2 regions of the Paraliobacillus sediminis genome follow, and region 1 is predicted to be linked to the other one. Evidence: riboswitches for the same ligand, from Rfam matches in the RefSeq annotation. Region 1 holds a riboswitch; the other holds the start of a gene.

Region 1 (16,929 bases):
ATTATAGTATTTCCCTTTTCCTCAATTGGTATGGAGCCCAGCAAGATAATTTTACCCTTACCGCGTTTTTTTTCAGTAATAAATGCTTTCCCTTTTGCCTGTCCTTCGCTAATGATACCTTTAACAGTTGTTCCGGCTTTTGGAACAAAGACATTGCTAAGCATGCTCAGTTTGGCATCGTGACCATAGGCTTCACCAATATGTCCGCTGTCTGTTGCTGGAAATTGCATAATATTTTCAACACCTGCAAGGTCACCTAGCTTACCTAGTCCACCAGTAGTGTGCCAGGTATGCTCTTTGGTTCGATCGCCTGCCATTGGTCCGACTACCCAAACGCCACCGTTTTCAACAAATGACGTTACTCTAGTTAGTAAATCATCGGAGAGATAGCGGACGAATGGTGAAAATAATACCTCACATCGCTCAAGTTGATGGCCCTCAGGAACTAGCTTGCGTTCAATTCCGATGTCAATGAAATGTTGATAGAATTCATTTACCAATTGCTTATAGTTATAGTCTTCACCTGGTTCACTCATATAGAAAGAGCGCGCACGATCCGAATATACAATTGCTATTTTAGGTTCAATCGGTTCCGATGTTTGTAATAAAGGATCAATCTTATCTAACAAATTCGCTGTCTCTACAACACTTGGGTATCCAATTGTCGGTTCTCCCCACGAACTTACCACAGAGCCATGTGGTTGTTCACAACCTGTACGTTGTCCTCTGAAAAGCCAATAGCAAAATGCTTCAGCTCCAGAGGCATAAGTAGCAAATGCTTCTGCGGGAACATATCCTTTTTGATGCATTTTACCGTATGCGTTCAGATGACCAACATAGGAAGTACTTGTTTCGAGTAACATATATTTTCGCGTATTATTCTTGATATAAGCCCAACGATCATTATTCATCATGAATCCCGCAAAATTACTTGCTGGCGTATAGGTATCAAAACTAATAAAATCTAAGTGTTCCGCCAACGCTTCATTGTCTAAATCAAACAGAAATCCTGTATTATGTGTAATCGGTATTGTAGTAATTGCACGGATTTTATCTGCTTGTTCACCAGCAAATTCAGAAATTTTCTCCATGGAAAATTGGTTGTACGCACGCAGCAGTGAACTGTTATGCAAAAAAGGTGTTGGTGTCGGTCGGACAACTTGATCAAAACCTAAATAAGCTTGACTCCAAATTGTAGTCCCCCATGCTTGATTTAAATTTTCAATCGTTTGATACTCTTTTTCTAACCATTCATGCCACATTTCTTTACAGCTACTACAGTAACAGGGTCCAACGTGACATTTGAATTCATTATCTAATTGTATTGCAATTACATTTGAGAATGAATTAACAGCTAATGCGATTTTTTCTGTAATTATTGCAGCTCGCTCACGGAAAAAAAGATTGTTTGTACAAATATGTTGACGTGATCCATGGGATTGTGGTGTTTGATCAGCGGTGTGATGTAAGCGTTCTGTGTGCTTATGTGTCATCCAGATTGGTGGAGTCGGAGTTGGCGTACAAACAATTACGTCGATATCATATCTTTGTAAAAGTTCGATTGTATTCGTTAATATGGACATATCAAAAGCATCAAGCTCAGGTTCTAGTGTAGACCAAATAAATTCACCGATCCTTACTAGGTTTATTCCTAATTTCTTCATATGTTTGATATCAGTCTCAACCGTTTTGGAATCCCATAATTCAGGATATAGTGCAGCACCATAATAGTTTTTAGGCAAAATTATTTCCTCCTTTATTTGGTAAGTCAGTTAGAAAAGTTAATGTAATGGGACAATATATTTTTTTGGTATCGCTTACAGTTAAGTTTAAAACATAAAACAAATTAAGTAAACATAAAAAAAGATAAATGAAGATATAATTCTGTTTTTGTATCAATTTATTAAGTATAATTAAAATAAAGTCTCCTTTTTAATTGATAAAATTAAAGACTGTATTCTAAAAGATTGTTGTTTATGATTAAATTTCTTTAGACTACGACATAACCCATCCGCTATAGAAGCAAATGGGTTCCTCCGCTAGTTTGAGGATCAAATTGTAATCTACGATAGAAAATTGATAAGCATGTCTATTGCTAATGTGAAATTAACTTCCATACTAAATAATAATGCATTCTTTTGACTCAATTTAGCGTATCAAATGAAATTGGCGACACTCCTACAGGAACAGCGCGGGCTGAAGATCCACTTGGAAGCGTTCTTTGCTTCCGAGTTAGCTGAAGCCGTGCCTGCGGAAAGGGAGCTAATTTTATTTGAGGAGCGGGTAATAAAGTCTAACTACATCGCATTTCCATCAAGTCCGAATATTGAAAAGTAACAATGTAAGCGAAAAGGGCCAAATTATTAGACTAGTGAATGTAAGGATTACTTTAACGCAAAATATAAGATAAGGAGTGTGAGAAGATGGAACAAATAACAATTTATTTAGTGGGAGATTCGACTGTCTCATCTTATGATACAGATGAGTTTCCAATGACTGGATGGGGACAGATGTTGTCCAACTATTTCAATGAGGGGATAACTATTTGCAATGCAGCAATTCCTGGTTATAGTTCAAAGAGTTTTATTGATGATGGTAAATTAGAAGCTATCAGAACGAAGATTAAGCCTAACGATTATTTATTTATCCAATTTGGTCACAATGATCAAAAACCAGATATAGAAAGACACACAGATCCTTTCACCACCTACAAGAATTACTTAAGAGAATATATTGAAGTGGCAAGGAATAATAAAGCGATTCCAGTTTTGATTACCCCAGTCCAGCGAAGGAAATTTTCAGCTAGTGGAGAAATAGAAAATACACATGGTGAATATTCTACTGCTATGAAACAACTTGCTGTAGAGCTTAATGTACCATTGATTGATTTAACATTAAAAAGTAAAAAATTATTTGAAAGTCTTGGGGATGAAAAGAGCAAAAAACTATTTTTGTGGTGCAAACCATCTGAATATAAGAATTATCCTGAGGGGGCAGAGGACAACACACACTTTCATCAATTTGGTGCAGATCAAATTGCAAAATTAATCATTGAAGGAATAGAAGAAACTGGACTAACTGTAGACACAAAATTAAGTTATTAAATATTCAAAAAACAATACCCCTCTTCATTTATGAAGAGGGGCTGGGTTATAAATGGTTTAGATTCTAATTTCCTTCTAATATTTGCCTTGTTTTATCCAATATTTCTTCATCTTTTAAACGGAATTTAAATTCTACTCTACGTGAAGCTTCTGGGCTATAGTCACCATTTTCATCTGTACGACCGTCTGTAAAGGACTTGCCATTTACCGTTAGTTTTTCCTGCAAGTGAGCTTGAATATTTTTATAAGGAAATTCATCCCCGAGGATATATTCTGCAACACTATAGGCTCTTTCTTGTGATAGTTGTAGATTATATAAATAGCCATCGGTACGATCAGCATGCCCTTCAATAATAATTTCCGAAATGTATTCTTCATAGCCACTTGCTAATAAAACATCTAAATATTTTGGAACAAACTCATCCAAAAATTGAAAGGAGTCATCTTTTAACTCTGCTCCATCATACTCAAATAAGATTTCTGTGTTAAAGATAATCGCACCTGTTTTCTCGTCCACCTCAATGCCTAAAGCAGAGTCTTGGAATTCTGCATTTAAGTCCTTTACAAGATTAGAACGGACACCCATAATTTGATCGATTGTTTCTTTCATTTCTTCAATTTGAATAGATTTAATAACCATCATCGAAATGAATATTAATGCAAAACACAACAGGATAGATGTTAATAAATCGGTAAAAGAGGGCCAAAAATGATTCTCTTCCTGTTCATCCTTAAACAGCCGTTGATATTTATTAATCATTTTGATTTAAACCCGAACGCCTCGTATTTGATCGTGCTACTTCCTGGCTGAAAGTCTGCATGTACTGATTCAGTTTATCAATTTGTTGGAGGAATTCATTAAAAGTTTGCTGTGTATAACGATTATTACTTTGCTGAATGTCTTCGCTGATCATTCGAATTTCCTTGAATTCTTTTTTAAGATCTTGATTCGTTCCCTGCACATATTCACTAATATTTCGAGCAACCTTGTCTAACTTTTCGCCAAGTGTTCCTTCTAAGTTAGTAACATAGTTAGCAAGGGTATCTTTTAAAACGCCAACATTTGCTTCGAGTTGATTTTCTCTATGGTTAAATGTGTTATTCATTTGTGAAATAGTTGTATTTATATCTGAAATAAGCTGCTTATTCTTCATTCCAATTTGTTCATATGTGTTGGTTGCTTCACGTACATGCTTTTCAAACGAAAGAGAATCTGCAGTGTGTACTTTAAGATGATTATTAAAATCTTGATTAAACTGCTTTAATTCATCAAAGCGATCCGATAAAAGATGCTTATATTCTGTTTGTGATTGGTTAATTGTTTCTAGTGCATCCGGTAATTGAACAATCGATCCGCCTAATCTATCAAAACCATTCGAGAGTTCGCTTAAGTATGTTGTTATTCCGGCCAGTTTAGTACCAAGGTCTTTACCGAATATTTGTTTGAATTCTTTATTTTGTTCTTCCATATGACGCACTAAACGCTGACTTTCTTTACTTATTGTTTGTTGACCATCTAAGATAGAGGCGGTGAATGTTTTTAAGTCAACCACTGTTTCTTCAAAATGGGTTAAGGTATCTATTTGTGTTGTCGAGACTGCTTCAATTTTTTTATACGTCTGTTCAAATGTACTTGCCATTTGCTCATTTCTTTGATCAATTTTCTTAAAGTAGGAGAAGAGTTGATCAAAGTTTTTATTTAGCTTTTTCGATGCATCATCAAAGCCGTTTGTCACCTTATGCATACTAGTAAATAGAAGTTGAAAGTCATGTAGATTAGTAGATAGCCCCTCATTAAATGTAGCCAAATCTTCTGCGGCTTGTTGCAAACCAGAAGTATAGTCTTTAAAACCATCAAAAGAACTTTCAATACTTTGTAAGGATTTTTGGTTTGTTTCTTGAAGCATGAGAATGGAGCTATTAATAGTTTCCGAAACTTCAATTAGTTTACTTATTCCGTTCTGTCCATTTTCAGTTAAATTTGTTTCAACTTTTAACATGATATCAGTTAGTAGAAATTCTGTATTTAGTGCTTTAATCATCACCGTCATGATTAAGGAAAATCCCATTCCAGCAATACTCGTATAAAATGCGACATCAATTCCTGATAAAACACTCGCAACATCCTCAACAAGTTGGTTTCCGCCTGAATTGATATTTCCTAATGACATGGTCAAGCCGATAAACGTTCCTAATATCCCGATTAAAATAAAAATAGATACGGTCATTTGAATCATTTTAATGAGACTAACAATAGGTATACCATAGACACGCCAACTGGAAAACTTCTCTTGAACGAATGTTTCTATTTTGACAGGTTCGGTTTGTTGTTTTAGGTCAAACTGTTCCTTGAAAAAACGTAAAGGTTCAATGTCCATCCTATTTGTTTCTTGTAAGTAAGAACGTATTTTCTTCAGTTTACTGAACAAGGAAAGATGAACAAAGAAGGTAACAATAAACGTGACAAATAAAATGATGAAGATTAGCTCAATCATCTGATTGGCCAGGATAGCTTGTGCTTTTTGTTCACTCGTAAAAAGTTGTAGAATTGCTTCTATCATTCCAGTTCCTCCTTGATGGACGACTTTAATGGCTCTAATTTATTAGTATTCGAAGCATGTCCAAATCATGAACTTTTCTTAATTAATTAATTAATATGAAAATACATAATTTCGTTGATTTTCCACATTCTAAAAAGATTCTATTTTTGGAAAGGTGTGTAAAGCATATCGATACGAGCTGGATGTCCATTATCCCATTTTTGATTGTTATTCCTGTTGCCATGTTTACCCGACAAGTACTCCCAGGTTTAGTATTGGGACTACTTGTTGGATCCTACATCATTTCACCATCTATTATTGGTGGCGTACAAGAGATGCTGATCTATGTAATACAAGCACTTATAGATGAAAATAATATTAAAATTATTGTCTTTCTATATATATTTTCTGGACTAATTGGGATGATCAAAATGACGGGTGGAATAAAGGGGTTTGTTGAGAAATCGGCAGAAAGGATTACCTCCAAAAAGCAAGCGCTATTTCTTACTTATATCTCTACAATTGGAACATTTAGCGCACCGACCTTTCGTTTTGTAACGATTGCGCCAATTATGAAAGCCATACTAAAAAAAGTGAAAATGTCGACAAAAGAACTAGGATTTGTAATTGAAACGACGGCTACACCTGTTATCGTGTTGATCCCATTCGCAACTGCATTTGTAGGCTATATGATATCTGTTATTCAAATCTCTACAGAAACAATGGGAATGACTATTGATCCTTATACACTTTTTATTCAGAGTATTCCATTTAACTTTTTTGCTATTGTTATTATTTTACTTGGTATCTATTTGAGTTTTTTTCATCATTCTCATACGGATGCACCGATGGAAGTGGATGACGAAAAAGACGATGATTGGCATGACTGTCATCCAGCAGTTCATAAGGATCTACCTAGTAAAGCTTGGAATTTACTCATTCCTATTTTATTGGTGATCGTACTTACGCTATTTTTAACATGGTGGGATGGACGTGCTGCCGGTCAGTCACTATTTGAGGCTTTTATTCGAGCTGATGTATTAGAGGCAATGGTGGTTGCTTTATTAATTACGGTGTTTGTCTCGATTATTCTATATAGGGTTCAACGGTTTAAATTAAGTGACTTAGTTAACAGCTTTATTGTCGGTGGAAATGATCTCATGTCTGTGATTGTCTTATTGTCGATTGTCTGGGGACTATCATCTGTGACGAGTGATTTAGGGTTTTCTGAATTCGTTACAGCACATACAGACTGGATTCCTCAGATGTTTGTCACACCACTTATGTTTGTCTTTGGCGCTACTATTTCTTACTTTATTGGTTCTGCATGGGGAACATGGGGAATTTTAATGCCTTTAGGTGTATCGCTTGCTATATCTGCGGATGTATCCTTGCCATTAATGATTGGAGCGGTTTTCGCGAGTGGTTCGTTTGGCGCATTTGCGTCGCCACTTAGTGACGACACGAATACATTAGCAAATATTTTAGATTTATCTACTATGGACTATGCCCGCTTTAAACTGAAACCTGCATTGATCGCGGCAGCAATAACTACTATTTTATATACTGGTGTAACTTTTATTCTTTAAAAAAGGTGAGAAAGTCTAGTTTGATCACAAACGGTTGGTAATTGATCACAAATCCGACCGGTTGATCACAAACAGTGGTAAATGATCGCAAATGCCACCGATTGATCACAAAACCTATCAAGTTGATCACAAACCAAAAAACGCAAGAGCCACTGAGAGTAGCTCTTGCGTCGATTTTAACTAATTGGCGTATCCATGTGTGCTTTGAACTCTTTTGTTGTCATAACACTTTAAGCAGAAGAGGATAAGTTACTTTCTATGGTGATTTTTAAAGAGTTTTAAAAAAAGAAGATAGTCACCTGTTTATAGGTGGCTATCTTCTTTCTCTAGGACTGAGTATGAGTAGACCTTATTTCTACCGCTATTTTTTGATTTGTATAATGCAGCATCTGCGTTTCTATACAAGTTATCCATATAGATTGAGGTGTCAGGGTATGTTGCGACGCCAATAGATACTGTGATGTTAATAGGTAGGGTGTCATTATTTATTAAGAATACGTAATCTGCAACGTTTCCCCTAATTTTTTCGGCTATTTGTAACACGTCTACATATGGATAATCCAGTAATAAAACGGTGAATTCTTCTCCACCATTTCTTGATACGGTATCAAGTGGACGACAGCTATCTTTTATAATTGTGGCAACACTTTTCAGTATTAAATCACCTTGTGGATGCCCGTATGTGTCATTTACTTGCTTAAAGTGGTCAATATCAATAACTAAAATAGATAACTTCTCCTGTTTTTTCATTCTATTAAATGCACGATCAAAACTTCTTACATTATTTAGTCCAGTTAATGGATCGAGGAATGCGTTGATTTCGTATTCTTTAAATAACTTATTCGATTGGAGTAAGTGATTATTCATGGAGACAGCAAGTATGCCAGCTACAATTATGATGAGCCAATATGCAACATTAATCGTAAGATAAGTCTTGAGCTCAGTAAATAGACCATAGGTTATGATTGAAAATACGATGTTACTAAGAATGAGCATAGTGATTACAGATAACCATCTGTTTTTGATTCTGCTAGCAAAAAATAAAAAGATTAGTGCTGAAAAGACTACTAAGAGTACATTTGATAAGGAGGATAGATTAAATCCTATAAGAAATCGGTAAACGATAATGCTTACTCCTGTAAAAGTTGTCGCAATCCAACCGCCATAAATCGCAACAAGCATTAATGGGATTATTCTTAGATCGATTATCGTATTTCCATCCACTTGGATACTAAAGTACATTAACACAATACCTAATATCCCACCTGCAATGCCAAGGAGAATGGTCTTGTGATTATATAAGGTAATGAATTTCGATCGATAGATTTGGTGATATAAAAATATAAAAGAAATTAATACTGTAAGATTTAAAAAGAATGCTTCAATAAACATTATCACGTTGGAAACGACCCTCTCAGTAGCGCACGGCTATTTTAAAGAACATAAGAAGTATATTCTAATATATCCCCAACATTTTTGCTATAGAATTATTAATCGCAGCGTATAATTATTCTAATTTATTGAACAAATTAGGAACGAGTATTCCTTTTGTAAGTTGGATTATAAATGATATAATAAAGAGATAACGTTAGAGCATGGTGGGTGGTTTGCCACATCCTTAATATATAGATAGAAGCAGTATAAGATTATGAAAGGGTTGGTGTATCATGTCCACAGACAAATTGGATTTATCTAGCTTCGAAAAAAAAATGGTAGTAAGAAATATTAGAAAAAATGATTTTAAACAGATTATTCAGATGCAAGCAGTATGTTTTCCTAATATGGATCCTTGGGAAATAGAGCATTTAGAAAGTCATCACGCTATTTTTCCAGAAGGACAGATATGCGTAGAGTATGATGGGAAGTTAATTGGAAGTAGTTCTAGTCTTATTATTAACTTTGATGAGTACGATGATAAACACACATGGGATGACATTACAGATGAAGGGTATATTACAAATCATGATCCAGAGGGTTATAACCTATATGGTATTGAAGTTATGGTTGATCCTGCATTTAGAGGTATGAAAATTGGAAAGAGAATGTATGAAGCGCGAAAAGAATTAGCGCGTGAACTAAATTTGAAAAGTATTATTATCGGTGGAAGAATACCGAATTATCATAAATATGAACATGAACTAACACCAAGGGAATACGTAGAAGAAGTAATGAGCAAAAATATCCACGATCCTGTGCTGACTTTTCAGAGTATGAATGGTTTTACTGTTATGCGGATAAATCCTGGATACATGCCAGACGATAAACAATCAGCAAAATATGCTACATTGATGGAATGGAATAACGTTGATTATCATGCAAAAACAAAACGTCATTTCAAAACAGCTTTCCCTGTTCGGATTACCGTAATTCAATATATGATGAAGAACATTGAATCATTTGAAGAGTTTGCTACACAAGTAGAATATTATGTAGATGTGGCTTATGATTTCGGTTCAGATTTCGCTGTATTCCCAGAAATCTTTACGACGCAGCTGATGTCATTTTTAGAAGAGAAGGTTCCTTCTAAATCAGTTAGAAAACTGGCCGAATATACAGAAGATTATATTGAACTTTTTACAAAACTAGCTGTTAAATATAACGTGAATATCATCGGTGGGTCACATTTTGTTGAAGAAGATGATCATATTTATAATATTGCCTACTTGTTCCGTCGCGATGGTACGATTGAGAAACAGTATAAGATTCACGTAACACCAAATGAGAAAAAATGGTGGGGAATTAAACCTGGTGATGTTGTGAAAGTATTTGATACAGACTGTGGTAAAATTGCCATTCAAATCTGTTATGATATTCAATTTCCAGAGCTTTCCCGTTATGCGGTAGATCAAGGTGCTAATATTATTTTTGTTCCGTTTTGTACGGATGATCGTCAAGGATATTTACGTGTTCGCTATTGTGCACAAGCCCGTGCTGTGGAAAATCAAGTCTATACCGTTATCGCAGGAACAGTTGGGAACTTAACACAGGTGGAAAATATGGATATACAGTATGCGCAATCCGGAATCTTTACGCCATCAGATTTTGAATTTGCACGTGATGGAATTATTGGCGAATGTCACCCTAATATCGAAACAGTTGTAGTAGGTGATGTTGATTTAGAAATCCTACGTAGGCAACGAAAATCAGGAACAGTACGTCAATTACGAGATCGTAGAAAAGATTTATTCGAAATTAATTACAAAAATATTCAAACAGAAGTGAAACATTTAAAATAAGCGTTTATGAGAAAGCCCTCCATTAGTGAAAACTATTGGAGGGTTTTCTTTAAGTGAATAACATGCATGAAAATGTCGTGCACCTTTGATTTTTCCTAACGCTTCATTTAATAGTAACTTTAAACAATTACAAAAGAAAATTTAGACATAGTATACATACGATAAAGTTATCAGAAATGTTAAAATAATTATATAAGCACAATAAATTTTAATGAACGTCCTGTTTAAAATGGATTTTCAGATATAGTTAATGAAGAGAGGGATGAAAGGCATGAGTTTAGAAGAATTAAACAAACGAGTGAAAACCGACCTTTCCTATCTTGCGTTTGGTGGTTCAGACTGGGTACGCCCACATGACCATTCAGAAGGTCATGTCTATGATGCGATAATTGTTGGAGGCGGCCAAAGTGGTTTAGCAGCAGCTTTTGGACTTCTCCGAGAGAGAGTATCTAATATCTTAGTCATTGATGAAAACCCTGATGGGTTGGAAGGGCCATGGGAAACTTATGCTCGTATGGTTACGTTACGGACACCTAAACAGTTGACCTCCATTGATTTGGGCATTCCTTCTTTAACATTCCGTTCTTGGTGGGAAGCTCAATTTGGACCTGAAGAATGGGAAGCAATTGATAAAATTCCACGTGGAGATTGGATGAATTATCTCCGTTGGTATCGAGCAGTTTTAAATTTACCTGTTATAAATAAAGTAAAGTTAAATCTCATAGAACCGACAGAAGAAGGCATACACCGTCTACATATTGAAGGAAAGGGCGCGCCATCAGAGACATTATTGGCCCGTAAAGTAGTTTTAGCTACTGGGATTCAAGGAGGAGGCCAATGGTATGTGCCACCAATGATTTCAGATAATCTACCAAAACATCTTTATGCACACACATCGAAACCGATAGATTTTGAAAAACTAAAAGGAAAGAAAGTTGCTGTCTTAGGTGGTGGAGCATCTGCTTTTGATAATGCTAACTTTGCATTAGAGGAAGGTGTGGATGAAGCGCACGTATTTGTCCGTCGAAAAAAGATGCCACGTATAAATCCAATTCGACAAATGGAGGCTTCTGGATTAATTGAACGATTCCCTGCCTTGTCTGATGCAGATAAATATGCTGCTATCGCTCATTTCTTTAAGCATAATCAACCACCAACAAATGACACATTTAGTCGTGCAACATCATGGCCAGGTTTTAACCTACACTTAGGTGCACCATGGTTAAGTGTAGAGACTAAAGGTGATGGCGCACAAGTTACCACACCACAAGGTGCATTCTACTTCGATTTTCTTATTATCAGTACTGGTCTTTTAACCGATCCAGCTTTACGACCAGAGTTGAAACGTGTTGAAACGCATATTGCACGCTGGGGAGATCTTTATGATGCGCCAGATGAAGTCGCAAATCCTGTCTTAGATGCGCATCCATACCTTAGCCAAGGCTTTTCTTTTATAAGTCGAGATGAAAAAGGAAAGAAACGTTTACATGGATTATTTGCTTTTAATTATTCTGCTTTAATCAGTTGTGGTATCTCAGCTTCTGCACTTTCAGGAATGCGGTTTGGCGTACCGAATTTAGTAGAAGAAATCTCTAATCAACTTTTTCTTGATGATCGCGAAGACATTCTAAAGAACTTTTTTGACTATGATGAAGAAGAATTTGTAGGCGAATGGTCGAAAACAAGTAACCAATCTGTTTAATATATTACTCAACTCTCTGACATAAAAAATGAGCGCTGAACGGTGGCTGTTATGAGTTTGGCGTGTGTTCATTATAAACCTTGACACGATTTAAAAATTGTTAATTACTGAATAAACATAGACTCTGTCTTAACTGTCATGTTGATTTCCGCTTCAGGCAGTCGCTTTCCGCGGGCAAGTCTTCAGCTAACTTTGAAAAGCAAAAACCACTTTCCAAAGTGGATCTTCAGATCTTGCTTTTCCCGCAGCGTGTCTAAACTTGTAAGATACTTACCACAAAGTTTTTCTCAATTGCGTCAGATCAAATGTACAGATGATTTACCAAAGAAGCGTCCTATCCGGCATAATGCTGAATAGGACGCTTTGTTTACTCTTGATAACGCACATCTTGAATATCCCAAAAGGTGAAGTTGTCTACTAGTAAAAAGGACAATCCAATTGTAATAATAAAATAAACAATAAAGCCTAGATCATATTTAGAAAAGCCAAATTGGTAATAGTAGGTTCGGTTTTTTGCAACAGAGAACCGTTTAGCTTCCATGGCAATCGCAATGCGATGGGCTTTGCGAATGCTTTGTGCAAGCATTGGAATAGAATATGCTTTTAGTTTTTTATAAAAGCCGACGATACCCTTTTGGTGCACAACACCTCTAACCTTTAACGCATACCGTAATGTTTGAAATTCCTCAATCATAATAGGTATTAAACGTATCGCCGCCATAAAGCTATAAGCATATTTAGGTTTTAACTTTACTTGTTGCATCAATGAATAGAACAAATATACCGGTCTAGTTGTTAGTGCAAAAATAACACCTAATAGCGCAAACAGTATGCCACGAAAACCTAAATGCATACCTCTAACAAAGCTTTCTTCCGTTATGTGGATAAGTCCCCATTTGAACCATGTGCTATCTCCCTTTCCAAAAAAGATCATCGATGTAGAAGATGTTAAAAAGATAAGTAGAAAAGGAATAGTTATTAAAAGAAGCCTCTTCTTTGGATGTCCAGTAAAAAATAAATAAAGTAAAAGCGTACCACCTAAAAAGTTGAGAAGTAAGTTTATATTATGGATAAATAAAACCCCAGTAAATAAGAAAACAATGACGATAAACTTTAAACTGGGATTTATTTTGTGTAGCCACGTTTCTTCAAAGGAAAAGTCCATTTGTACGCTTTCGCCTCCTTGTTTATAATGCTCTACTTTGCTTGATAGACGTTCTAACTTTACGATCTTCTACTAATTTCCCATCCTTAACTGTCCAAACTCTACTTGCAAAGTGATCCACAATCTGTTGATCGTGCGTTACCATAATAATTGTTGATCCGGTCTTTCTTAAATCTTCTAACTGTTCAAGGATGCTAAAAGTATTTTTTGCGTCTTGTCCGAAAGTCGGTTCGTCAAGTAATAGAATGGGCTGATTGTTAACAATAGAAGCTGCAACACTAAGCCTACGTTTTTGCCCCATTGAAAGTTGATATGGGTGATTCTGCTGCACGTGATGCAAGTGAAATATGTTTAGTAACGTGGTAACACGTTCTTTTATTTTATCTTCACTCCACTTTTCAAGCTTCAATGTATAAGCAATTTCGTCATAGGTTGCGTTCGTAATAAACTGTAACTCAGGGTTTTGAAAAACAAAGCTAATATAATCTGTCATACGCTCTACTTTTCTGTTATCTATGTCAAAAATCTCATAGACGCCTTTTGTCTTGATTAGCTGAATCAGCCCATGTAAGAGTGTACTTTTACCTGCACCATTTTCACCAACTACTGCTATCCATTCACCTGGATAGACTGCTAGATTGTCGACTTCTATTTTCTTTGTTTTTCCGCGATAACCAGTAAAATTTTGAAGAGAAAGAGCAGGCGCTTGATTAGAATTTTCATCAATCGTCGGATTTACCTTCTTTGTTTTTCTTAGATAATCTTGCCACACTTCTGGATACCAAATTCCTTGTTCGATTAAAAGATGTTTGTATGCTTTGAAAATATCGTGACTCGATCCATCAGCGATAATTTTTCCAGTTTCATTTAGAATCACGACGCGATCAACGATATCAATAATATGATCGATTTTATGTTCCACAATAATGAACGTTCTATCTTTTTCGGTTTTTTTAATCGTATCCCAAACAGCTTTTGTTCCTTCTGGATCTAGCATCGCTGTTGGCTCATCTAAAAATAACACCTCTGGTTCAAGTGCTAATACACAAGCGAGCGCCAAGCGTTGTTTCATGCCACCAGATAACGTTTTGATGTTGGTGTGCAAATCGTCAAATGATAACCCTACTTGTGATAAATAGTTGCGCATCAGTGTCTTCATCTCTGCCCTTGGTATTTGTAAGTTTTCTAAAACAAAGGCAAGCTCCTCATCCACATAAGGCATGCAAAATTGTGTGTCCGGATCTTGAAATAAATACCCCCAGGAGTTTGGCGTATCAATCTTATCTGCTTTCATCGCTATCTCTATTGAGTTTGGAATTAGGCCAGTTAATACTTGTAAAAGTGTTGACTTTCCAGAACCAGATGGGCCTAGCAATAAAACCTTTTCCCCCTTTTTAAAAGAAAGGGATAAATCTTTAAACAATAAGGAGGAACCTCCTGGAAACTTCAATCTTAAATTTTCTACTTCTGTTATATGTGGCATAAATAAAAGCCTCCTAATCTAGTCTAATGATTTATAATCATCGCTCGAAACAGGACGTACGAGGTTGGTAACTCCTGTTTTTTCTAAAGCAGTTACAATTAAGCGGGCAAAGACACCAGCAATAAGAATCGCTCCAATAATTCGCGCGCTAAACATTAAAATTAAGTTCCATAAAGCTAAGTCCCCGATATAGCCATAATAATAGTCAATAACGATAGATGCGATCGCTGAACCGATACCGGCAAGACTTACAACAAACATGTTGAACTTTTTATAACGAAATGCGGCAAATATGAGCTCCGCTGCTAATCCTTGTCCTATACCAAACAGAAGTGTAGCTACACCCCATTCGCCTCCAAAAATAAATTCCCCGTGAGCCGCGGCTACCTCTGCCAGTAGTGCTACACCTGGTTTGCGAATAATTAAATAAGCAACGGTTGCAGCGATAAACCACATCCCATAAATCAGTTGTTCGATATGTAAACCAAATGTGGAAACAATCCCATAAAGTGGTCCCCAAAGCTTATAAATTAAACCGAAAATTAAAGCAATAATCACTGTTACAAGAATATCGGATAGATTCAAACTCTTTCTCATTACATACAACTCCCTTTTCGAATTTTTAAAATTGTGAACACAAAAAACCACTTTCTTTACGCATAAAGAAAGTGGTTGTATCGGAAAATTTAAAATAAATGTACAGATTTAAGCATTCCGTCACGCCACTTCCCTACGCTAGTGCAAACTAGATCAGGTTCTAAGGGTCTTAAAGTTGGTTACTTTAATCTCAGTCTTTAAAAAGACACCCCTAGTGGGTAGATATTTAATTTTGTAGTTAGCATACCATAATTTAACTATAAGTCAACGGTAAATTTTTGAGTAAATGTTGTGTTTGATCACAAAACCGAGTGAATTGATCACATAGAGAGTAGATTGATCATATAGCAATAGACTTGATCAGATCTTCAGTGAAATGATCACAAACTGGACTGATTTGATCACAAGTAAATAAATATTAAATAAGATACTGTCACAAATCCGACTAGGTCAAACATAAACTATCCTAGTCTGAAATTAGGGGGTAAATGATGTATCCATATTATAATCAGTATCAACCGGTTAATCAGTTTTATAGGGAAGTTCCTTATTCACACCCGTATCCGCAACAATTCAGTTACTGGGACCGCCAACCATTTACAAGAGGCCAAGCGACATGGACCGAGGGGGGACGTGTTACACAATGTGGTATTCCTTGGTCACATAATGAATATATGACAGCCGCTGTTGGAGTGAATTCACCTTATCAGTGTGGTCAATCTTTAAAGGTACGCGAGCTTTCTACCCAAAATCAAAGGGAAATGATTGTGACGATTGTCGATAAAGTTCCAGGGTACCCAGCGGATAAAATTAACTTACATCGAAAGGCATTTGAAGCGTTAGGTGCAGATCCAGCTGTTGGTGTGATAAATATTGAGTTTGAAGCTTCACCAGAATTAGCGGAAATAGAATGGGGAAAATATTTGTTAGAAGTTACGCAAGTAGCTTATCCGAATTATAATGTATCAGATTATAATTTTGTTGAACGAACAAACCCAGCTCCAAATCAAACAAGGGAAGTTTATCACTATACGTTACAATCCCCTCAAGAAAGGATTAAAATCCAAGGCACTGTAATTTATAATCCAAATACGAATCGTGTTATATCTTTTGATATAAAAGAAACGTAAAGTGCAAAAAAGCCCAATCTATGTTTTAATCGGATTGGGCTTTCAATCATTTATTCAATTCATCAAAATTCATGTTGAACCACAGAGGATCATTGTTATTCACATCACCATTATAGTTTATTAACAATTCCTCTCCAGCCTTTATATCTGTGTGAGCAAAAAACACAAAAGTATGGTTTGGAAAGTTAATATCGTAATCGGTATTTGGTGTATAAGAATGGTTGAACAACATACCGTATCCTAAAACGACCGCAGTATGATTTTTACCATATTCAAATACGTAATCATCAAGCACTGTTTGTTCCATGTGTTCGTGCTCCTTGTTTGGATAAGGAATAACAGGTGCAATATGGACTGTTTCTCCTTTTTTTATGTCGCGTGTA
Region 2 (16,929 bases), on a different contig from region 1:
TTTTTTCTTGATTTAATTTCAATAGTTCATATAAAAACCGCTAACAAGAATGGAGTACAAAAATGAAAACAAAAGTGTTTTGGAGGTCAAAAAGATTTTGGCAGATTCTCGGTTTAAATGGACTTGTTATTGTAGGTCTATTCGTTTTGTTAACTGTTTCATCCCAAAAATTACTTAATGGCTACGCCGAAACAAATTATAAAAATATGATGAATGGTTCTACCCAACGTTTAAACAGTCAAGTAACCAATATGGTACATGAGCTTAATTATATAGGAGAAAATATTCAGAGAGACAGCGAAGCTAATGTAATAACAGAAAATGATCTAGTTCGTTACTTAAAAGAAATAACGACATTTGCTTCCCTAATAGATGGAGGTACAGTCATTCATACTGATGGTACAGTTTTAGCACATTATCCAGAACGTTTGACCTTAGGAAAAACACAAGCGAATACATTCTCTAATCAAGAGGAGATTTCATTTAAACAACTAACGAATTCCGATGGTAATAAATTGTTTCAGGTAACGATACCTATCTTTAAAGATGCAGAAGTATATCGTAATTTTAAATTAATTATTGATGTAGATAGAAATCCGTTATTTCGAACCTTATTTTCTACGTTGGAATTTTCGGAAAACAATTATATAGCTATTTATGATACAGATGGTAAACCTGTATTTGAGAATAATAGAATTGACAGTGAATCTTTTATTTCATCCTTTCAAATAAATCAACAGATGCTAACAGATATGTCTCCTGGATTCAAACAAGTATATTATCAAGCAAATCAGGAAGATAAATCCTATTTTGTTTCCCAACAAACAATTAATGCATTAGATTGGTCTGTCTTAATGGCTATTCCAGAAGAGGAAATTAATATTGCCTCTCAAGAGTTAAATAAAGTATTAATCCCTGTTTTTATTATTTTGTCTGTTAGCTTAATCATACTTATTACAATTATGATGCACCGAAATTTGCAGCCTATAAACCGTCTTTATCATGCGGTTGAGAAAGTAAATAAAGGCGATTATGCACATCGAATTGAGCAAGTTGATCCAACTTCAGACATAGGATCAATTAGTGCGAAATTCAATTTAATGTTACAGGATTTGGAAAGATATCGAATAGATGTTAAACAAAAAACGATCGAATTGCATCAACAAAAGAATTTTTTAAATCGAATAATTAATTTCAATCCTAGTGCAATATATACAATGAATTGGGAAGGCGAGTTCACATTAATAAACAAACAATTCGCCTCATTATATGGCTTAATACCCGACGATATTCTAGGAAAGAAAGAACAAGATTTTAATCCGAAAGCAGATGAAGCTTGGCACTATTTGAAAATAAATCGGGCAATTATGATGACTAATGAAGCTCAAGAAATGGAAGATTTCCTCATAGATGCTAATGGAAATAAAAAATGGTTTCACGTTGGCAAAGTACCAATTATGGGTGATACAGGTGGGCAATTACAATTATTGTGTGTAGCAACTGAAATAACGGAAATAAAGCAACAGGAAGAATTAATTAAGTATCAAGCATTTCACGATGAACTAACAGGACTACCAAATCGGAAATTATTCATTGAAACAATAGAAAGAGAGATTAGTTATGCACAAGAGCACGACACAAAGGTTGCATTATTCTTTTTAGATCTGGATCGTTTCAAGTATATTAATGATACATTTGGACATGATGCAGGAGACGCCTTATTAAAGATGGTTAGCCAACGTCTACAAAGCATTTTAATAGAAAAAGACATGGTATTTCGTTTTGGCGGAGATGAATTCACAATTTTAGTTCCACAGCTTAATGATAAACAAAAAGCAGCAGATATCGCTAAAGAAATATTATCTATTCTTACAAAGCCGTATAATTTTAAAGAACATAAATTCATTATCACTGCAAGTATTGGTATTAGTATCTATCCAAATGATGCCACTAATGTTGACTCATTAACGAAGTACGCAGATACCGCAATGTATCAATCTAAACAACAAGGCAAGAATACATTCCGCTTTTATACTGAAGATATGGAAAATGAAGTCGCAGAAAAATTAAGACTAGAAATAGATCTATATCAAGCAAACGAACGCAATGAGTTATTTATGCATTATCAACCGATTATAAATACTAAATCGGGAAAAATGACTGGTGTAGAAGCGTTAATACGTTGGGAACATAAACAATTGGGATTGATTCCACCAGCTGAATTCATTCCGATTGCGGAAGAAACAGGTTTAATAAACGAAATTGGAGCATGCGCATTACGTATAGCGTGTATGCAGATGAAGGAATCGAATGATAAACTAGAAAAGCCACTGTTCCTATCTGTCAATCTATCGCCAGTGCAATTAGAAGATCAAGAAATTGTTGCGAAAATAAGTAAAATACTAGAAGAAACAAACTTTGATCCAAAGCTATTGATGTTAGAAATTACTGAATCAACGATTATGAAGAATAAAAATAAAGTAATTTATCTTATTAAGCAACTAAGAATGCTTGGCTGTAAAATTGCTATTGATGATTTCGGAACGGGCTATTCTTCATTACATGTAATAAAACATTTACCAATAGACATATTAAAAATAGAGCGATCATTTATTCAGAACTTACTGGTTGATGATAAAGAGGACGCGGTACTAGCTGCCGTATTTGAAATGGCAAAAAAACTAGATTTAGTAGTTATTGCAGAAGGAATTGAAACTGAAGAACAGCTTGAATATGTTAAACAAAAACAATGTGACTATGTACAAGGTTTCCTCTTTAGTCAACCATTAGCAGCTGACCATATTGATATTTTCAGAAAAGATAATCAATAAGGTGCCTCATTGAAGCGAAATCGTTGACATTTGTGCCATTTAAAAATAGAATAAACAGTAGCTATTCAAATGATAAATCAGTTAAGCATGATGCATTTATTTTTATAATAGTCATAAGCTTTTTTTACTTTAATAAGGTGGTGGAAATGCATGGAAACGAATCATACGAATCAAGTTAAAATTGGCGATTGGGTTAGAGCTAAATCGAGTAAAGGTGAGCTAATTCATGGTTTTGTTGAAAAAAATGCATTAGATCACAATATTATTCAATTACGCGTCGTAGCTAGTGATAACAAAATGCTTATGGGTCATAGTATTCAAATCAATAAGATTAAGCTAAATAAATTGGATATGACAGTATCTAAAACAGAGAAACAATTACGTCAATTAATTGACATTGCATTAGAAACAAAAGATGAAGCGTGGTTTCTTGACTTAACAAAGCAACTACATTATGTAGAAAAGACAAAAAAACAAGCTTACATTAAAGCATATGAATCAAAACCAAATTCTACACAAGAAGATTTCCGATCGAATTAAGATAAGCTTAAGACATCCTTTTCCGATGGATTGGATGTCTTTTTTTGCGACTACTTTATTGACAAATTCTCTGTAATATGGTAAATAATTAATGTTAGCACTTGATAGTTAAGACTGCTATTTTTAAAATTTGAAAGGGGTAACGATATATGAGTAAGCAACAATTTGAAGCTGAATCAAAACGACTTTTAGAAATGATGATTAATTCTATTTATTCTAAACGTGAGGTATTTATTAGAGAGTTAATTTCAAACGCAAGTGACGCGATTGATAAAATGTATTATAAAGCACTAACGGACGAATCGATTACATTTAATCAAGATGATTATTACATAAAAGTGGTGACTGATAAAGAGAAACGCCAACTAACAATCACTGATACAGGAATTGGTATGACAAAGGAAGAATTAGAGAATAATCTAGGTGTGATTGCTAAGAGTGGATCTTTAGCATTCAAAAAAGATAACGAAGTGAAAGACGGTCATGATATTATTGGTCAATTTGGTGTTGGTTTCTATGCTGCGTTTATGGTCGCAGATGTTGTTAACGTGTGGACAAAAGCTCTAGGAAGCGATCAAGCATATAAATGGCACTCTGAAGGCGCAGATGGGTATTCAATAGAGCTAGCTGAGAAAGATACTATTGGTACTACCATTACACTAGATATTAAAGAGAGCACAGAAGAAGATGATTTTGAAAGCTTCTTAGATGAAAATGAACTTAAAACGATAATTAAAAAATACTCTGATTTTATCCGTTATCCTATTAAAATGGATGTCACTGAACAAAAACCAAAAGCAGATGATGCAGATGAAACAGAAGAAGTTATTGAAGAAAAAACAGTAAATAGTATGATACCAATCTGGAAAAAGAATAAGAATGAGTTGACAACTGAAGATTATGAGCAGTTCTATGCTGATAAACATTACGGTTTTGATAAGCCACTTCAGCATATTCATGTTAGTGTAGATGGAAATATCCGTTATGAAGCTATCTTGTATATCCCAGAGAACATGCCATATAATTATTACTCTGCTGAATACGAAAAAGGTCTTGAGTTATATTCCAACGGTGTATTAATCATGAGTAAATGTGCTGACTTACTACCAGATTACTTTAGTTTTGTTCAGGGTCTTGTTGATTCAGAAGATTTATCACTTAATATTTCACGTGAGATGCTACAACATGATCGTCAGTTGAAATTAATTGAGAAGAATATTACGAAAAAAATAAAATCGGAATTGCAAAAAATGTTACGCAACGACCGGGAAAAATATGAAAAGTTCTATACTTCATTTGGCCGCCAGTTAAAATATGGTGTATATAGTGACTTTGGCCAAAATAAGGATGTATTACAAGACTTATTATTATTCCATTCTTCTAAAGAGAAGAAACTAGTTACACTAGAAGAATATGTGGAAAGAATGCCAGAAGATCAAACATTTATTTATTATGGATCTGGGCAAACAAATGAGCGAATTGAACGACTGCCACAAACTGAAATGGTTTTAGATAAGGGCTATGAAATTTTATACTTCACTGATGACGTTGATGAATTTGCTATTAAAATGATTATGAATTATCAAGGTAAAGAATTCAAATCTGTATCAAGTGGTGATTTAGGATTTGATTCTGATGATGCTGAAACAAATACAGAAGATGAAACAAAAGCAAATCAAGAACTATTAGATCACATGAAGTCTGTACTATCTGATAAAGTAAAAGATGTTCGTGTATCTAAACGCTTAAAAACACATCCTGTTTGTTTAAGTAATGACGGTGAAATTTCAATTGAGATGGAGAAAATTTTAAGTATGATGCCTGATAACCAAGAAGTGAAGGCTGATAAAATATTAGAAATTAATATTCATCACGATGTGTTTGAATCATTAAAAGAAGCTTTTAATAAAGATAAAGAGAAAGTAGACGTATATACAAACATTTTGTATAACCAAGCATTATTAATTGAAGGACTAGCTGTAGAAGACCCGATTGCTTTTACGAATGATATCTGGAAAGCTTTAGCTTAATCTAAAAACAACCTCTTCCTAAAAAGAAGAGGTTGTTTTTATGTTCTAACTAGGAGCAATGTATTAAAGTGGATCTAGTTTAATATAAAAATGATCTATTTCACTAAATCACGTAAGCCGTTTATACGTTATATACATGTGCCAATGTGATACAATTTCACTAGTGCATTTTTCAACATAGGAGTGACTAAACCATTGAATTTAAAATTAAATCGAAAAATTATAGAAGAAAGATGCGGAGAGCTTTCCTATAAAAGTGGGAATTCTTTTTACCGTGCTAATAAAGTCAAGATTGAAACAAGTACATCAAATGGATGTAAAGCAATTGTTATAGGTAAAGAATCTTTTTATGTTGATATCGAGAAAAAGTCAAACGAGGGTTTTCAATCTTCTTGTAGCTGCCCAAAATTAGCTAGTTATGCTTTTGACTGTCAACATGTAGCAGCCGTTTTAATAGCCATCAAAGAACTACAACATAAGACGAAGGATTCTGACACGTCATCGAAGTTGTCAAATGGGTTGTTAGAGATTTTTAATCAATCAACTTCACGTACTAGTGGACAGCAATTGCATTTTGAGAATAGAAAAGTGATTGATGTAGCATTTATTTGTAAACCGATAAAATTGGATGAAAAAAACTATCTTTTGACAGTGGAAGTGAAATTAAATGAAGAATCCGTTTTAGATATTCGTACATTTTTAACACATCTACAAGAAGGAAGACCTTATAAGATTTCTTCTGGGTTTATATTTGACTTACACGAACACTGTTTTAATCAAGAGACTGACTCAGTTGTCCAATTACTGATACAAATTATGGGAGATGAACGTTTATATCTGGAAGGTTTATCAAGGAAGTCTATTGATAAGGTCGGAAAGCAACAGATGCTCATTCCTGCCTCTATGTGGACGAAACTATTACCATTACTCATAAACGTACCAGAAATTACTATCCACTATAAATCAGCTATTTATCAAGGAATTAAACTTACTGTAGAGCAATTACCCTTAACGTTTGAGTTGACCGAAACAATAGAAGAAGGATATCAATTAACCGTAAGTGGTTTAGAGAATATGGTTGTATTTCTGTCTTATAAAATGATATTTTACGATGGTAAATTCGCAAAATTAAATCAACAACATACGAAGCAATTAGTTGAATTAAAAAGAATGTTAGATGGTTCAAATACGAATGAAATAGGAATTCCAAAACAACAAGTTAATTTTTTTCTAGAAAAGGTTGTGCCGGGATTAAAAGGATTAGGGAAGGTTAATATTACAAAAGAGCTTCAACAGAAAGTTACACCAGTTCCTTTGATTGCTAAACTCTATTTGGATCGTGTTAAAAACCGCTTACTTGCAGGGCTAGAATTTCATTATGAAAATAGCGTGATCAATCCACTAGAAAACAGCGAACCAACCATCCACACCATGTTTATAAGAGATGAAGAAAAAGAAGAACAGATTCTACAAATTATGGAGAATAGTCTATTTGCTACGACGGAAAGTGGATATGTTCTTTATAATGAGGAATTAGAATATGACTTCTTATATTATAAACTTCCAGAACTACAACGATTAGCACACGTGTATACAACAACGGCAATAAGAAATCGAATTGTTACCAGTAATAATTTCCCAAAAATTCGTGTCAAGTTCAAAAGGGAACGTACCAATTGGTTAGAATTTAAGTTCGAAATGGACGGGATACCAGATGATGAAATTCGTGATCTTCTAGAAGCTATAGAGGAAAAACGTAAGTATTATCGTTTGCAAAACGGGGGGTTACTTGCCTTAAATACGAGAGAGTTCGAAGAGATCCATCGTTTCCTTCAAGGTCTACCACCGCAACGAACTGGTGATTTAGTTGATGGTCTAACATTACCAATCGAGAAGTATATGGAGATCCTTGATTCGGTCGAGTCGAGTAATACTTTTTTAGTCGAAGATTCGTTCCGTCATTTTTTAAATACAATTGAAAATCCAGAAAGCAAAACATTTGATGTACCCAAAAACTTAGAACCAATCTTACGGGATTATCAAGTAGAGGGTTTTCAATGGTTAAAAACATTGGCTAACTATGGTTTTGGTGGCATATTAGCGGACGATATGGGATTAGGTAAGACGATACAGAGTATTACTTTTATTTTATCAGAGCTTACATCTATTCGAGAGCACAAGCAGCCCGTACTGATTATTTGTCCATCTTCTGTTACTTATAACTGGTTGAATGAATTAAGCAAATTCGGATCGGAACTGAAGGTTGTTGTAATAGATGGAAATAGAAATAAACGACTAAAACAACTAAAGTTACTAACGGAGATGGATGTGATCATTACGTCTTATCCAATACTACGTCAAGATGTCCAACATTTTGAAAAAAACGTCTTTCACACTGTCTTTTTTGATGAAGCACAAGCATTTAAAAATCCGATTACCCAAACTGCTCGTTCGGTAAAACGAATTCAAGCTAATCATAAGTTTGCTCTAACAGGAACTCCAGTTGAAAATACTATAGAAGAATTATGGGCAATTTTTCATGTAATCTTTCCAGACCTCTTTTTAGGACTAAAAGAATACAGTACACTGTCGAGAAAGACAATAGCAAGAAGAGCACGGCCTTTTTTACTTCGTAGGTTGAAGACTACTGTATTAAAAGAACTACCTAAAAAGACAGAAACACTTGAATCAACTGAATTATTATCTGAACAAAAGAAATTATATGCGGCGTATTTGGCTAAACTAAGGCATGATACATTAAAGCATTTGGATAAAGCAACATTTCGAAAAAATAAAATTCGCATCTTGGCAGGATTAACTAGGCTACGACAGATCTGCTGTCATCCAAGTCTTTTTATTGATGACTATACTGGAACATCAGCTAAATTCGAACAATTATTAACAATGATCGAAGAGATAAAACAGTCAGGCAGAAGGGTGTTAATCTTCTCACAATTTACTAAGATGCTCGATTTAATAGGAAGAGAATTAACAAAAAGGGAACACGCTTTCTTCTACCTTGATGGAAAAACACCTGCGGAAGAACGTTTGAATATCTGTAATCATTTTAATGATGGTGTACGCGATATTTTCCTTATTTCAATGAAAGCGGGTGGACAAGGCCTCAATTTAACAGGCGCTGATACAGTGATTTTTTATGATAGCTGGTGGAACCCTGCTGTTGAAGAACAGGCTGCAGACCGCGCTTATCGATTTGGTCAAACGCGTGATGTACAAGTGATAAAACTTGTCGCAAAAGGAACGATCGAAGAAAAGATGCATGCGCTACAGGATAAAAAAAGGGATCTAATTGGTGAAATAATTGATCCGGAAGAACAAGTAAGTTCGATAATTACAGAACAGGATATTCGTGATATCTTGAAGATTTAGAAGGTTTAATCAACTGATAAATTTTTTGTTAAAAAAGAGGTTTATTTAATGTGTTGGAAGGTAAATTAAGAAGAATGATCTTTTAATGATAACTCAACTTTCTCACTTAAAAAATAAGCGCTAAACGTTGGCTGTTATGAGTTTAGTTTGTGTTCATTATAAAAATTGACACTATTTAAAAATGTTTATTACTGCATACCCATAGACTTTGTCGTAACTGCCATGTTGATTTGCGCTTCAGTCAGTCGCTTTCCGCGGGCAAGTCTTCAGTTAACTTTGAAAAGCAAAACCACTTTCCAAAGTGGATCTTCAGATCTTGCTTTTCCCGCAGGAGTCGACTGCCCTACGCTACAATCAATCAGTATATTGTGAGAAGCTGTTTGTGAGAAGCACAATAAAACTTCTTGACCAGCAGCTAATATATTAATTTTAAACTCTATCCAGCGTATCAAATGAAATTGATGAGATCCTCGAAAATATAAAGCCATTTTCTCGTGCGATGTGTCGCTGTCGAAGCCTTCCTTGTCCAGTAGGAACAGCACGGGCTGAAGATCCATTCGGTAAAGCGGTTTTCTTTACCAAATTAGCTGAAGCCGTGCCTACGGAAAGCGAGTCAATTTCATTTGAGGAGCGGGTATGAACTTTATGCCTCTTACAACATAATTCCTATCATGTGCGTCAGGTCAAACGCACGGATGATTATCAAAGTAGCTTGAAATCAACTTCTATTTTGGATTGTTAGACTTTCTTGTTATACCATGACTTAAGTGCTTGTTTAACAGTGCGAAAGTTGAGTTAAAATAATTGACACGAATTCGTCACAGAATAGTCATTAGCTATTCACAACTTTTCAAACCATTAAGTTTATAATACAAAAGGATAACCATTATTATTTAATAAATGTTAAAATAGTAAACAGAGTATGTGTATTACTTCACTTAAGTATTAATAATGTGCGAGGAGGAAAGATCAATGGAATTTGATACAGTCACCATTAGTAGATTAATCACAGCAATGACCCTGACATTTCATATCATCTTTGCAACATTAGGAGTTGGTGTGCCATTATTTATTTCATTAGCCGAGTTTATTGGAATTAAAAAGAAGGACAAGCATTATGAATTGTTAGCGAAGCGTTGGGCGCGTGGATTTATTATTACCGTTGCAATTGGTGTTGTCACTGGTACAGCTATTGGTTTACAACTATCATTAGTTTGGCCAAACTTCATGCAACTCGCAGGTAATGTAATTGCTTTACCCCTGTTCATGGAAGTTTTCGCATTTTTCTTTGAAGCAATTTTCTTAGGTATCTATTTATATACCTGGAATCGTTTTAAAGGAAAATATACACACTGGTTACTTTCAATACCAGTTGTAATTGGAGCTGGAATGTCTGCAGTTTTCATCACTACTGTAAATTCGTTTATGAATTCACCTGCTGGATTCACAATGGAGAATGGTGAGTTTGCTGCAGTCAATCCACTAGAAGCGATGTTAAACCCATCTTCACCTACTAGAATTGCACATGTTGTAGGAGGATCCTATCTTACTGTTGCTGCTATTTTAGCTACCATTGCGGCTATTGCGTTGTTACGAAATAAAGGTGCTTCTGCGTACCATAAAAAGGCATTAAAATTAACCGTCATATCAATGTTCGTTTTTTCTTTGATAACTGCAGTAGCAGGAGATGCTTCGGCTAAATATTTGGCAAATAATCAACCTGAAAAATTAGCTGCCGCAGAATGGCTTTTTGAAACGGAAGAGAACGCTGATCTGCTCTTATTTGGTTGGCTAAACGAAGATAATGAAATTGTTGGTGCTATTCGAATTCCAGGAGCTTTGAGCTTTTTAGCACATGGCAATTTCATGAGCGAAGTTACAGGATTAGAAGAAACACCAGAAGATGAACGACCACCATTATGGATTCATTATATGTTTGATTTAATGGTTTCGATTGGAATGTTCTTAATAGGGATTTCTTTCCTTTATCTCGTTCTAAGTCGACTTAAAAAATGGAATGCAAATAATAAATTCATGCTCTGGCTTATTGCATTAAGTGGACCATTAGCAATGTTAGCTGTAGAATTCGGTTGGATTTATGCAGAAGAAGGCAGGCAACCATGGATCTTGCGTGGTTATATGCGAGTAGAAGAAGCAGCGACATCGTCACCATATATTCTGCATATGTTCTTTTTGTTTTTAGGCCTATATATTGTTCTAGGAACACTATTTGTAATTACGATGAGAAAATTATTTAAAGACAATCCAGCAGAACTAGAATTAGAAAAACACTACCCTGAAACGGAAAAGGGGGCTGAAAAATGAGTTACGAAATAATTGGAATAACAGTTTTATGGTTATTTTTGTATGGTTACCTAATCATTGCTTCGATCGACTTTGGTGCAGGATTTTTCGCCTTTTATGCAAAAATGACGAAACGAGATCATATTATCAATCAGATAATTTCACGATATTTATCACCCGTTTGGGAAGTTACCAACGTGTTCCTTGTCTTCTTTTTTGTTGGAATAGTAGGGTTTTTCCCATCAACTGCTTATTATTATGGTTCTGCATTACTCGTACCTGCAAGTTTTGCGATCGTACTGTTAGCAATTCGAGGGTCATTTTATGCTTTTGAAAACTATGGATCAAAACAGAGTAACGTATACATGTTTCTTTATGGAGCTACTGGTTTGTTAATTCCAGCATCCTTATCTGTTGCATTAACTATCTCAGAAGGTGGATTCATTACCGAAGAAAATGGTGTAGTTTCACTTAAATATTTGGAGTTGTTCACAAGTCCTTTAGCATGGAGTATTGTTGCATTAGCGATAACAGCACTATTATTTATTAGTGCAAGCTTTTTAACGTATTATGCTTCACGTGCTGATGACCAATCAGCTCTTAAATTGGTACGAAGATGGGCACTATTTTGGGCAACACCTACTATTATAATGGCTTTAACAACAATGATTGCTTTAAGTCAACGTAACGAACGTCATTTTAATAATATGTTAGACCTGTGGTGGATTTTCGGTTTATCGATGGGATTTTTCTTAATAGCAATGGGTCTTTTATATATGGGTAGAAATTATGGATCCGCTTTTATCACGATTATGTTACAATTTTTCTTTGCATTTTTCGGTTATGGTATTGCGCAGTATCCTTATTTACTTGATCCGTTCATTCACATTGAGGATAGCGTGACAAATGAAGCGATGGGTATTGCTTTAATTGTCGCCTTTATTGGCGGATTACTCTTATTAGTACCATCTCTTTTCTTACTCATGCGTTTATTTCTATTTAATGCAGATTATGCGAAAGGGAAAAAATAATCGTGTACGCAAAATTTGTGTTAGGGGACTGAATCGTTCATGCAAAATTTAAAGCAAACCGTATGGATGCATAAAACAAGGATCTTCTTTTTAATTGTGTTAACCATAGCACTTGGACTATCAATAATCATGCAGGCTTTTGCTATGACTACTGTTGTTGATGGGGTCTTTCTTAAGAACCAAACGTTTCATGCAATGATACCATGGTTAATGGTATTGTTACTTGTTCTCTTCACGCGAGCATTAACGGATTATATAAGCAAGCGAATTGGTGTTTCACTAGCAAGTGATGTAAAAGGGACTGTACGGAGAAATTTATTAGAAAAGTATGCAGCCCGTCCAGTCCAACTGGCTGAAAAGGGACAAACAGGTAAAAAGGTTAGTATGTTGTTAGACGGTGTCGATGAAATGGATAGTTTCTACAGTCAGTTTATTCCACAAGTAATGCAAAGTACATTTGTACCATTACTAGTCATGATCGTTATTTTTACACAACATATTAATTCAGGAATCATATTACTTGTGACAGCACCATTTATTCCAATCTTCATGATTGTAATTGGCTTACAAACGCAAAAAAAGTCAGAAGAAAAGCTAGATAAATTAGCTTCTTTTTCTGGCACCTTTTTAGATACGTTACAAGGACTTGTTACATTAAAACTGTTTGGCCAAACAAAACAACAGAAAGATAAAATAGAGAAAAGTAGTCTTGGTTTTCGAGATACCACAATGGATATTTTAAAGGTTGCCTTTACGCAATCGTTTATGCTTGAAGTTATTTCAATGCTGAGTATCGGTATTATTGCTTTAGAACTGGCAATACAGTTAATCATTTATGAAAGTCTTTCGTTTTTCACTGCATTTGTTATCCTAGTTCTCGTACCTGAATTCTTTTCTTCGTTAAAAGAACTCGGCACGACTTTTCATAATGGAAGAAGCAGTATGGGTGCCGCTAAAAAAGTATTAGAAGCGTTCGATGAAGAGGATTATACGATTAAATGGGGAGAAAAGGATATAAGCAAGAAGGACGAACCACCAACGATTCACTTAGATCAGCTTGGGTTTAGTTATCCGGATAGTAAGTTTAATTTGCAGGCTATTGAAGCCACTTTCTTACCAAAGCAAAAGATAGCAATTGTTGGGGCAAGTGGGGCAGGTAAATCCACGCTACTACATTTATTAGCTGGTATGATCACTCCTGAACATGGCGCGATCAAACTTGATCAACAACCGCTTATTGACTTCACTGAGTCTTCATGGCTTGGACAACTTTCTTATATATCACAACAACCGTATATCTTCTCAGGAACAATTGGGGAGAATATCGAAATGGGAACGAATATGGCAGTAACAGAAAAGGATGTTCAACAAGCTGCCCAATTAGCCGGAATTGCGCCGTTAATTGAATCATTAGAAAAACAATATAATACTCCAATTGGAGAAGCTGGTCGAGGGTTATCTAGTGGGGAGAAACAACGCGTGTCTATCGCACGGGCATTTTTGAAAAAGCCTAAAGTTGTTTTACTTGATGAACCTACACGCGGACTTGATTTAACTACTGAAAAAATATTACAGGAATCGATTGAACAGTTGTCAAAAACTGCGACAGTTATAACAGTAGCACATCGATTGCACACGATTAAAACCGCAGATCAAATTCTTTTCTTGGATAAGGGTCAATTACTAGCTGTCGGAACACATGAAACATTATTAGCTACTTTACCTGCTTATAAAGATATGGTGACGATTCAACAAGGGGGAGAAGAAGCATGAGCGCTCTTTTAAAAGTCATTAAACTGATGCTGATTGAGAAAAAAGATATTCTGTTTGCAATTTTATTTGGCTTCATAGCAGGCATTAGTAGCGTCGGACTATTTGCTGCTAGTGGCTATCTTATTTCTAAAGCAGCTTTAATGCCTCCATTTTATGCATTAATTATGCTTACTTCTACCGTTAAATTACTAGGTTTTATTAAAGCTAGTTCTAAATATGGCGAACGTATTTATTCTCACCGGGCTACGTTTACTATCTTAAGCAATTTACGTGTTACTTTCTTTGAAAAGTTAGAACCTCTTGTTCCGCAAATTTTTCATAAGTATAGAAGCGGAGATATACTTGGCCGTGTAGTAGGTGATGTGGAAAGTCTTCAGAACTTCTTTCTACGTGTTTTTTATCCACCGATAGTTTTATTGCTTGTTTTTGTCACAACGATTTTATTTAGCAGCTTTTATTCCATTGAAATTGCGTTAATTTTATTATTGGGTCTTTTGTTAACCGTATTTGTTATTCCTGCAATTTTTTCATTCAGACAATTGAAAATTAAGGATAGCGTTAGACAAGAGCGTGGAGATCTTTCTACGGAAGTTACTGAATTGATGTATGGCTTTCGAGATTTAAAGATATTTCAACAATTGCAAAAGAAACAAGACCAGTTAATAACACAATCAGATAAGTATATTGAAAAGCAAAAACGCGAGAATATTAATAAAGTCTATAGTCAATCATTCAATGGTTTTATAACCTTTATCGTAAGTTGGTTAGTTCTAGCTGTTGGCGCTTATTTAGTTGTAGATGGTACGTTAGAAGGACTTTTTTTAGCGATGCTTGTGATGATCTCTCTAACCGTTTTTGAACCTGCAGCTCCTATGGCTGTTTTCCCGATTTATATGCAAGAAAGCCGGGACGCATCAAGTCGTTTATATAATGTGGTGGAGGATCCGGATATTCAAGTGAACGCAGTAGAGATTATCAGTCATCAGGTTGAAAGCAGGGCACCAGCAATTAAATTTCAAAATATCACCTTCACGTATATGGGAGATTGGCGTACAACCATTCCTTCTCTTAGTTTAGAAATTCCAGCAGGTTCGAAAACAGCAATTGTTGGAGCTAGTGGATCAGGAAAATCAACTTTACTGCAATTGGTTTTAAAGCTACAACAAATTCAGACGGGCACTATTTATTGGAATGATCATGATATTTCAACTGTTTCAGGAAGTGCATTATGGGAAAAAGCAATAGTTGTTTTACAAGAAAATCATTTCTTTTATGGAACAATTCGTGAAAACTTATTGCTTGCTGATGCTGCATTAGATGATTTTATATTAAATGATGCATTAGTAAAGGTGCAACTTGAAGACTTTTCGCTTGATGATCATGTATCAGAAAACGGTGAAAATCTTTCTGGTGGCGAAAAACAACGTCTGGCAATTGCTAGAGCAATCTTAAAACAGGGTCATTTGTGGATTTTAGATGAACCAACGTCATCTCTTGATGCGCAAACAGAACGAATGATTCACAAACAGCTTTTTGAACAAGCGCAAACAGATACGTTACTGTTAGTTAGTCACCGTTTAAATGGTTTAGAAAAAATGGACCAAATTATTGTCATGGATCATGGTGAGATTATTGAATCTGGATCTTATACAGTATTAATGCAAAAGCAAGGTTACTTTTATCAAATGAAAACACTCGAAGAAAGTTTACTTTAATAGCATTGACATTATCTCCCTAGATGTTATTCTATAAACAGAACCAAATAGCACGAAAAACCACTAGAGGAGTCTTTTATAAAGACTGAGATTGAAGTGATACTTCAAGACTCTTAGAACCTGATCTAGTTCAAACTAGCGGAGGGAAGTGGATGGAAATAAAGTCTTTCTTTCGATTACTTTATCATGCCACCACTTTCTTTTAATCAGAGAAGGTGGTTTTTTATGCAGATAAAGGAGGAAGTAACGATGAAATTTTCAGAACGTATTCGAAAGGAAGCAGATCCAGTTTGGCAGGCTAGTTTTAATCACCCTTTTGTTAAGGGGATTGGTGATGGCACATTACCTATAGAGAACTTTCGTTATTATGTCATGCAGGACTCTTATTATTTAGCACAATTCGCCCGTGTTCAGGCACTTGGTGCTGCAAAGGCGGAGGGTTTAGAGACAACAAATAGTATGGCGTCACATGCGCAAGGAACCTATCAAGCAGAATTAGATTTGCATCGTACTTTTTCTAAATTATTAGATATTACGGATGCAGAACAAAAAGCATTTAAACCTGCTCCAACCGCTTACGCTTATAGTTCTCATATGTATCGTGCTGCTTACCAAGGTCATCTCGGTGATGTGATTGCAGCAATATTACCTTGCTACTGGGTTTATTATGAAGTTGGAGAACAGTTAAAGAACAAAACACCAGACGAGCCCATTTATCAAGAATGGATTAAAGCATACGGATCTGATTGGTTCCGCACGTTAGTAGAGGAACAAATTGATAGGTTAGATCAATTAGCTGAAACTGTAACCTCATCTGATCGAGAACGAATGAAAGAACACTTCTTAATTAGCAGTCAATACGAATATTTATTTTGGAACATGGCTTATAAATTAGAAAAATGGCCACTAGAAGAGATGAAATAAGCTGGTATTAAGGCTAAAAGTACTTTACGCAGACAGTAATTGCTTTTTAATATATGGACTTAAGTTATAATTCGGCGGAAGTGATAGAATTGAGACGTAAGGTGAGTTGCTAATCCGCATTTTTTGTATTAAACACCATTCGAATTACAAAGTAGCTAAAATAAAAAAGCACTAGAATTCTAGTGCTTTTTTTGCTATTCTTTATTTGGAATTTTCGCTTGCATTGGAGGGAGTATGATCCATCCTTTGTCTTTATTCAGTCGGAGCGCCTTTGCTCCAGCTTGTGCTTTATTCATATGGAACTGTCCAAATAGCATTGCAATATCTTCGCGTAGAGACTGTCCAATGATTGTACTGCAAGCAATTAATCCTGCTGAAATATTTGCAGAAA

The links. Region 1 has a riboswitch for thiamine pyrophosphate ahead of D2K60_RS03925 (ECF transporter S component). Riboswitches for the same ligand answer to the same signal wherever they lie in the genome.
Region 2: it holds a riboswitch for thiamine pyrophosphate, as region 1 does, so the genes downstream of both, tenA (thiaminase II) here and D2K60_RS03925 (ECF transporter S component) in region 1, are expected to answer to the same signal.

The regions. Positions count from the first base shown of each region.
Region 1 covers NZ_QJSI01000001.1:900,085-917,013, forward strand. The annotation lists gene D2K60_RS03875 (beta-galactosidase) at 1-1,742, opposite strand, end outside; gene D2K60_RS03880 (rhamnogalacturonan acetylesterase) at 2,424-3,104, shown strand; gene D2K60_RS03885 (OmpA family protein) at 3,169-3,864, opposite strand; gene D2K60_RS03890 (MotA/TolQ/ExbB proton channel family protein) at 3,857-5,665, opposite strand; gene D2K60_RS03895 (Na+/H+ antiporter NhaC family protein) at 5,833-7,233, shown strand; gene D2K60_RS03900 (diguanylate cyclase) at 7,537-8,625, opposite strand; gene D2K60_RS03905 (bifunctional GNAT family N-acetyltransferase/carbon-nitrogen hydrolase family protein) at 8,901-10,469, shown strand; gene D2K60_RS03910 (flavin-containing monooxygenase) at 10,741-12,171, shown strand; gene D2K60_RS03915 (energy-coupling factor transporter transmembrane component T family protein) at 12,539-13,336, opposite strand; gene D2K60_RS03920 (ABC transporter ATP-binding protein) at 13,359-14,819, opposite strand; gene D2K60_RS03925 (ECF transporter S component) at 14,838-15,416, opposite strand; TPP riboswitch at 15,530-15,639, opposite strand; gene D2K60_RS03930 (DUF3889 domain-containing protein) at 15,908-16,546, shown strand; gene D2K60_RS03935 (SET domain-containing protein) at 16,593-16,929, opposite strand, start outside.
Region 2 covers NZ_QJSI01000002.1:390,949-407,877, reverse strand. The annotation lists gene D2K60_RS08140 (EAL domain-containing protein) at 63-2,831, shown strand; gene D2K60_RS08135 (IDEAL domain-containing protein) at 2,982-3,371, shown strand; gene htpG (molecular chaperone HtpG) at 3,521-5,401, shown strand; gene D2K60_RS08125 (DEAD/DEAH box helicase) at 5,597-8,791, shown strand; gene D2K60_RS08115 (cytochrome ubiquinol oxidase subunit I) at 9,764-11,116, shown strand; gene D2K60_RS08110 (cytochrome d ubiquinol oxidase subunit II) at 11,113-12,126, shown strand; gene cydD (thiol reductant ABC exporter subunit CydD) at 12,166-13,899, shown strand; gene cydC (thiol reductant ABC exporter subunit CydC) at 13,896-15,614, shown strand; TPP riboswitch at 15,670-15,778, shown strand; gene tenA (thiaminase II) at 15,864-16,538, shown strand; gene D2K60_RS08090 (DUF3231 family protein) at 16,733-16,929, opposite strand, start outside.